DNA from 2 places in the Mesorhizobium sp. M0306 genome. Region 1 is predicted to be linked to the other one. Evidence: predicted binding sites of a transcription regulator. Region 1 holds the regulator's gene; the other holds the start of a gene.
The links. Region 1 encodes PhoB, which activates phosphate uptake and scavenging genes when phosphate is short. Its sites were predicted from a motif close to TGTCATNNANCTGTCAT; they were not measured.
Positions count from the first base shown of each region.

Region 1 (3,416 bases):
CCGAGAAGACGAAGATCGAGGTCAAGAACCTCAACTTCTACTACGGCCAGAGCAAGGCGCTAAAGGACATCAGCCTGTCGCTGCCCGAGCGCAGCGTCACGGCCTTCATTGGGCCTTCGGGCTGCGGGAAATCGACGCTGCTGCGTGTGTTCAACCGCATCTATGAGCTCTACCCGAAACAGACAGCCGAGGGCCAGGTGCTGCTCGACGGCCAGAACATTCTCGACCGGTCGCAGGATCTCAACCTCCTGAGGACCAAGATCGGCATGGTGTTCCAGAAGCCGACACCGTTCCCGATGTCGATCTACGAGAACATCGCCTTCGGCGTCAGGCTCTATGAGAATCTCGGCAAGTCCGAGATGGACGGCCGCGTCGAACAGGCATTGAAGCGCGCCGCGCTGTGGAGCGAGGTCAAGGACAAGCTCAACGCCAGCGGCTTGAGCCTGTCCGGCGGCCAGCAGCAGCGGCTCTGTATCGCCCGCACCGTGGCCGTGAAGCCGGAAGTCATTCTGCTCGACGAACCGGCTTCGGCGCTCGACCCGTTGTCGACGGCCAAGATCGAGGAACTGATCGACGAATTGCAAGCCGACTACACGATCGTCATCGTCACTCACAACATGCAGCAGGCGGCGCGCGTGTCGCGCCAGACCGCCTTCATGTATCTGGGTGAGCTGGTCGAGTTCGACCGGACCGAGAAGATCTTCACGTCGCCCCGCGAGAAGCGCACGCAGGACTACATCACCGGCCGCTTCGGCTGAGCCGTTCCGATCATGCATATGAGGACAGGACCATGGGCGAACACACAGTCGCTTCTTTCGACGAGGATCTCGAGCAGATCAGCAAGCTGATCCGCGACATGGCCGACCTCGCCGGTTCGATGGTCGGCGGGGCGACCAAGGCCTTGTTGAATTCCGACAACGTGCTGGCGCAACGCGTCGTTTCCGACGACGCCATCATGGATGCGCGTCAACGCGAACTGGACGATCGCGCCATCACCCTGATCGCCAAACGCCAGCCGATGGCCCACGATCTTCGCCATGTCGTCGGAGCGATCCGTATGGCCGGCGACCTCGAACGCATCGGCGACCTTGCCAAGAACATCGCCAAGCGTGTGAGTGCGGTCGGCCTCAGCGTCACGCCGCGCGACCTGTCGCATTCCATCGACGCGATGGCGCAGCTGGTGCTCATCCAGGTGCAGGGCGTCATTGAGGAATATGCCGCAGGCGATGCGGCCGCGTTGGCCAAGCTGCGTGCCGCAGACGAGCGCATCGACGTCAAATACACGTCCGTGTTCCGCGAGCTCTTGACCTATATGATGGAAGATCCGCGCAACATCACCGCTTGCACGCATCTGCTGTTCTGCGCCAAGAATCTGGAGCGGATCGGCGACCATGTCACCAACATCGCCGAAAATGCGTATTATGTGCTGACCGGCGAGCAATTGCCGGTCAATCGTCCGAAGCAGGACGAAACGACAATGTCCGCGCCGGTGACATGATGGGGGTGCCCAGCCGATGATCGCACCACGCATAATGGTGGTGGAGGACGAGGAGCCGTTGGGTGTGCTGCTCCGCTACAATCTCGAATCCGAAGGCTACCAGGTCGAGGTGGTGACACGCGGCGACGAAGCCGAGATCCGTTTGCAGGAGAATGTGCCTGACCTTCTGGTGCTCGACTGGATGATACCAGCGGTTTCCGGCATCGAGCTCTGCCGCCGGTTGCGGGTGCGCCCCGAAACCGAGCGGCTGCCGATCATCATGCTGACCGCGCGCGGCGAGGAGAGCGACCGGGTGCGCGGTCTTTCGACCGGCGCCGACGACTATCTGGTCAAACCGTTTTCGACACCGGAATTCATGGCCAGGGTCAAGGCGCTGCTGCGCCGCGCCAAGCCTGAAGTGCTGTCCAGCGTGCTGAAGGTCGGCGACATCGTGCTCGATCGCGAATCGCACAGGGTCTATCGCAAGAAGAGCGAGATCAGGCTCGGGCCGACCGAATTCCGGCTGCTCGAGTTCATGATGCGGCATCCGGGCCGCGTCTTCTCGCGCAGCCAGTTGCTCGATAATGTCTGGGGCGAGACGATCTACATCGACGAACGCACAGTGGACGTCCATGTCGGCCGGCTGCGCAAAGCCGTCAACAACGGCCGCATGCCGGATGTCATCCGCACCATCCGCGGTGCCGGTTATGCGATCAGGGAAGATTGACCCGCCTGGTCAGGCTACGTGCTTTCTGACGCCGGGCCTCATTTGCGCGCCCGGCGCGAAAATCTCCTGGTCGACGAAGCTTAACGCCCGCATCGCGCAGCCTTCGCGGATCAGCGGCAATTCGTTTGGTTCGGTGTCGAAGGAGATCGAGCCCGAATGCTGGCCGCCGGCGGTCTGGGCGATGGCCTGGCGCAAGGCCGGCTCGATCAGATCGAAGGCGGCGGCACTGGCGCCGACCATCGCGACCGGCGCCGGATCGATCAGCGCGAACAGCGAGCCGAGACCGAAACCCAGCGCTTCGCCGGCCTTGCGGTAGGCCTCGCGTTCCGGCCCATCTTTCTCGCGCGCCCGGGCCGCCAGTGCGCGCATGTCGGCGTCGCTGACGTCGGCGATGGGTTCGCTGTCTTCGCTCATCTGCCTGGCGTTGCGCCAGATGGCATAGTTGCCGGCATAGGCCTCGATGCAGCCGCGCCGCCCGCAACGGCAGAGCGCGCCGCCCGGACGATGGATCATGTGGCCAAACTCGCCGCCCGAGGAATGCGTGCCGGTGAACAGCTCGCCCTTCAACACCAGCCCCATGCCGATGCCGTGCGAAAGCAGGATGGCGATGAAGTCGTCACGATAGCGATCCGGATCGCGCCAGCGCAAAGCCACCGCCATCATGTTGCAATCGTTCTCCACCGTGGCCGGGATGCCGAATTCGTCTTCCAGCATGTCGGCAAAGGCGATGTCGGTCTGCGGCGTGATCGGCGACCACAGCATGGCGCGTGCAGGGGAGTCGGTAATGCCCTGAATCGCCAGGGCGATGCGGGCGACACTGCGGACGTCAAGGTCTGGATCCTGCAGCCGGCGCCGGACGACGGCCATGCATTCACGGATCAGCTCGTCGCGCGGCATGGTCAGCGTGTCCAGCCGGCGCTGTTCCTCGGCGACCACCTGTCCCGCATAGTTGATGATGGCGGCCGACAGGAAATTCAGCGACAACACCACGGTCAGCACCGCCGCCGCTTCCGGGTTGAGGGCGAGGCCGACCTGCGGACGACCGCGTTTCAACGAAACGGGCTCGCTTGCCTTGCTCTCGGCGAGGATGCCTTCCCGTATCAGGTCGGAGGAGATCGCCGATATGGTCGAATGGCTGAGGCCGGTGGCTGCGGCGATCTCCGTACGCGATGGCTGGCCAACCCGGCGGACTGCCGAGATCACCATCGCCCG
Region 1 is NZ_JAMYRY010000001.1:733,266-736,681, reverse strand. Features, by position in the region: gene pstB (phosphate ABC transporter ATP-binding protein PstB) at 1-758, shown strand, start outside; gene phoU (phosphate signaling complex protein PhoU) at 791-1,498, shown strand; gene phoB (phosphate regulon transcriptional regulator PhoB) at 1,515-2,204, shown strand; gene NKI95_RS03765 (ROK family protein) at 2,214-3,416, opposite strand, start outside.

Region 2 (3,416 bases), on a different contig from region 1:
AGGCCGGGAATCGTGACCTGATAAACCAGGAACATGGTGTCGACATCGGCGCCATCCTCGGCCTTGTAGGGCGCGCCTACCTGGAAACCGTCCTGGGTGAGGAAGTCGTTGTCATTGGCGACGAACAGGAAATAGTCGTCGGGCAGCTTTGGGTCGAGGACGCTCACCACCGACATCGCCTCCCATTTCTCCGAAAGGTTGTTGCGGTCATTGGGCGCGCCATTGTGCAGCCCGAAGCGGCCGAACTCGGTCTTGTCGTTGATGTCAATGAACGGCGTCAGCTTGGCCGGCGTCACCGAGGTATCGAGCTCACCTTTGGGCGCAACCGGCTTGTCCTTGTCGAACTCGGTGCCGGTGATGTCGGTTGCCGCCGACACATCGACGACGCTGATCTCGCGATGGAGCGAGGTGTCGCCCTTCACCCCCTGGCCGTTGCCGCTGTCGCGCGCCAGCATCAGGAAGGTCTTGTCCGACAGAGCCACGATTTCGCTCTGCGCGGCAATCTTGGTCTTGCCCTTGGCATCGGTGAACACCGGCAGCGGCACGACATATTCATGCGCAAGCTTGAGTTGGGCCGGATCCGAGGCATCGTAGACCAGCGCGCGCGTGTTCTGGCGCGTCGAAGCGGAATCGCCACCATCTTGTCTGGGTGCCGACTGCAGCACGGCGATCAGGAACTTGCCGTCCGGCGTCAGTGCCATGCCTTCGAGGCCCTGGTTGTTCTGGCGGCCGGTTTCGGGATCCTTCGGATCTGGGTCTGCCGCGCCAGGTCCCGGATTGTCGGACGCGAAGTTCGGCGTCCCGTGACGCATCGGGACAAGCGCCGCCGGCGGCTGCGTTGCCGACATCAGACGCCCATCGGCGGAGAAGCGGTAGATGTTCGGACCGTATTCGTCCGAGATGAACATCGTGCCGTCGGGCAGCCGCACGATCGCCTCGTTGTCGAGCGCAAGCTTGCCGTTGGCTTCGGGCAGGATCGGCATGTCGTCGGTCGCGGCGCGCACGCCGTTGAGCGGATCGAGGCCGGTTGCGTCGGCGCCCTTGTCGTCGGTCAAAAGCATGGTGTCGGCTAAGGTTGCCTTGAGGCCGGACTGTTCCTGGCCGGTGGCCGGTGCCGCACCCGGCGCGATCGGGACGAACTCGAGAGCGATCGTGTTGAGGCGCGGACGGTAATCGGTGGTGCCGACGACATTGTAGCCGCGATCCGGCAGCAGCCACAGCGAGCCCTTATAGCCGTCGGGGCCATGCGTCCAGCCGGCAGCGTCGATCGCCATGCCCGAGCCGGAGCCAAACGTCTCGCCGAACTTGTCCTTCTGGCTGGCCGGGATGCGGCCGACACCGACTAGGGCCTTGTTGACGAAGCTGACGCCGCCGACGGTCGCGGCGTCTTCAGCCGAGGCCGAGGTCAAGGCGGTGAACATCGCCAGCGCGACGGCGAGGGACGCGTTTCGGTGCAGGTTTTTCATGGAAATCCTCTTTGTGACAAAGCTGCCGGGACATGAAAAAGCGCCGCGTCGCATCAAGGATGCCGCGAAAACCTTCGGAGAAGCGATCTAGGACGCGAACATGATACTTGCGTGACAGTGCCGCGTTTGCTTGTCCCCCCGTGGTCGCAACTGGCCTGGGTATGGCGAATTCGTCGCCGCCGAGCGAGCAATTAACAACTTTACAAATAATCATTCTTATGTAAAGTCATGACAATGAAAGGTCCCCGATGACTGCCTATCGTTTCGCCACCCGCCTCAATTCCTTTGCCTCGGGGCCACAGTCCGAGTGGCCCGATCTTGTCGGCAAACCGTCTATGCTGCAAATGGCGGCACGTGCGGCGAAGGTTGCGGAGTTGACCGATCTCGACCTCAACTTCCCCGACCATGTCGATGAAAAGCCTGCGGATATGGCGCGCAAACTCGGCGATTTCGGGCTTTCCATCAATGGCTTCGCCATGCGCTACTACTCTAACCCGGCTTTCAAGCTCGGCGCCTTCACCAATCCGGATCCTTCCGTTCGCCGCGAGGCTATCGACCTGACCAAGGCTGGCATCGACGCCGCGCGCGAGGCCGGCGCCAGCCTGATGACATTGTGGTTGGGGCAGGATGGCTTCGACTACGCCTTCCAGGCTGACTACGCAACACTTTGGCAACACGAAATCGATGGTATTCGTGAAGTAGCGGCGCATGATCCGGGCTGTCAGATCAGCCTTGAATACAAACCCAACGAGCCGCGCTCCTACAGTCTGATGCCCGATGCGGCGACGACGTTGCTGGCCATCCGCGAGATCGGCCTGCCCAATCTCGGCGTGACGCTCGATTTCGCCCATGTGCTCTACGCCGACGAGCAGCCGGCTTTCGCCGCCGCCCTCGTGGCACGGCATAGCAAGCTGCTCGGCGTGCATCTCAACGACGGCTACGCCAAGCGCGACGACGGCTTGATGGTCGGGGCCGTGCATACGCTGCAGACGATTGAGTTGCTCAGGCAGATCCGCCGCGACGGCTACGCCGGCGCCATCTACTTCGACACGTTCCCCGACATGACCGGGCTCGACCCGGTCCACGAATGCGAAGTCAACATCGCGACTGTGAAGCGCATGCTGCGCGTCGTCGATCGGCTGGACGGGGACAATCGCCTGTCGACTGCCGTCGACCGTCAGGACGCGGTCGCGTCGCAGGCCATCATCCAGGAAGCCATGCTCGGGCCGGACAGCTGAGGCCGGCCATCACCGTTTTCAACAAGGGAGGAAGACCATGAAATTTCTGTTTGCCACCGCCACCGCTGCCCTGATGGCGCTGTCCATAGGCTCGGCGTTTTCCGCAGACCTCGCGCCGCTCAATTCCGACACCGAGAAGGATCGCATCGACTGGTCGCAGCTCGAGGCCAAGTTCGGGGCCTTCCCCAAGCTGCCCGAGGGCACCAAGGCGGGTGCGGTCTCCAAGACGCTGACCAACGAATACTGGCGCTCTCTGGGTGAGGGCTACAAGTCGTTCGGCGACCGCATCGGCGTGCCGGTCGTGTATCAGGCGGCGCAGAGCGAGGGCGACCAGCTCGGCCAGCTCACCATCGCCGAAGGCCTGGTTACGCAAGGCTACAACGTGCTGCTCGTTTCGCCGCAGACCGACTCCAACCTGCAGCCGATCATGGAACAGGCCAAGGCCGCCAACGTGCCGGTGGTCAACGTCAATGACGCGGTCATCCCGCAGGCCGAGTACTATGTCGGCAATGTCCAGCGCGACAATGGCGTGCGCGTCGCCAAATGGTTCATCAAGAACCGGCCGGATGGGGGCAAGGTCGCCATCGTCGAAGGCCAGGCCGGCGTCTACGCCGCCGTCCAGCGCACCGACGGCTTCAAGACCACCATCACTGAAGCCGGCAAGTTCGACGTCGTCGCCAGCGTCCCCGGCAACTGGGATCGTCAGACCTCC
Region 2 is NZ_JAMYRY010000014.1:131,124-134,539, reverse strand. Features, by position in the region: gene NKI95_RS20065 (esterase-like activity of phytase family protein) at 1-1,466, opposite strand, end outside; gene NKI95_RS20060 (TIM barrel protein) at 1,715-2,704, shown strand; gene NKI95_RS20055 (sugar ABC transporter substrate-binding protein) at 2,742-3,416, shown strand, end outside.
Region 2: a site for PhoB is predicted at 1,567-1,583, ahead of NKI95_RS20065 (esterase-like activity of phytase family protein). Genes of this name have one in related genera too.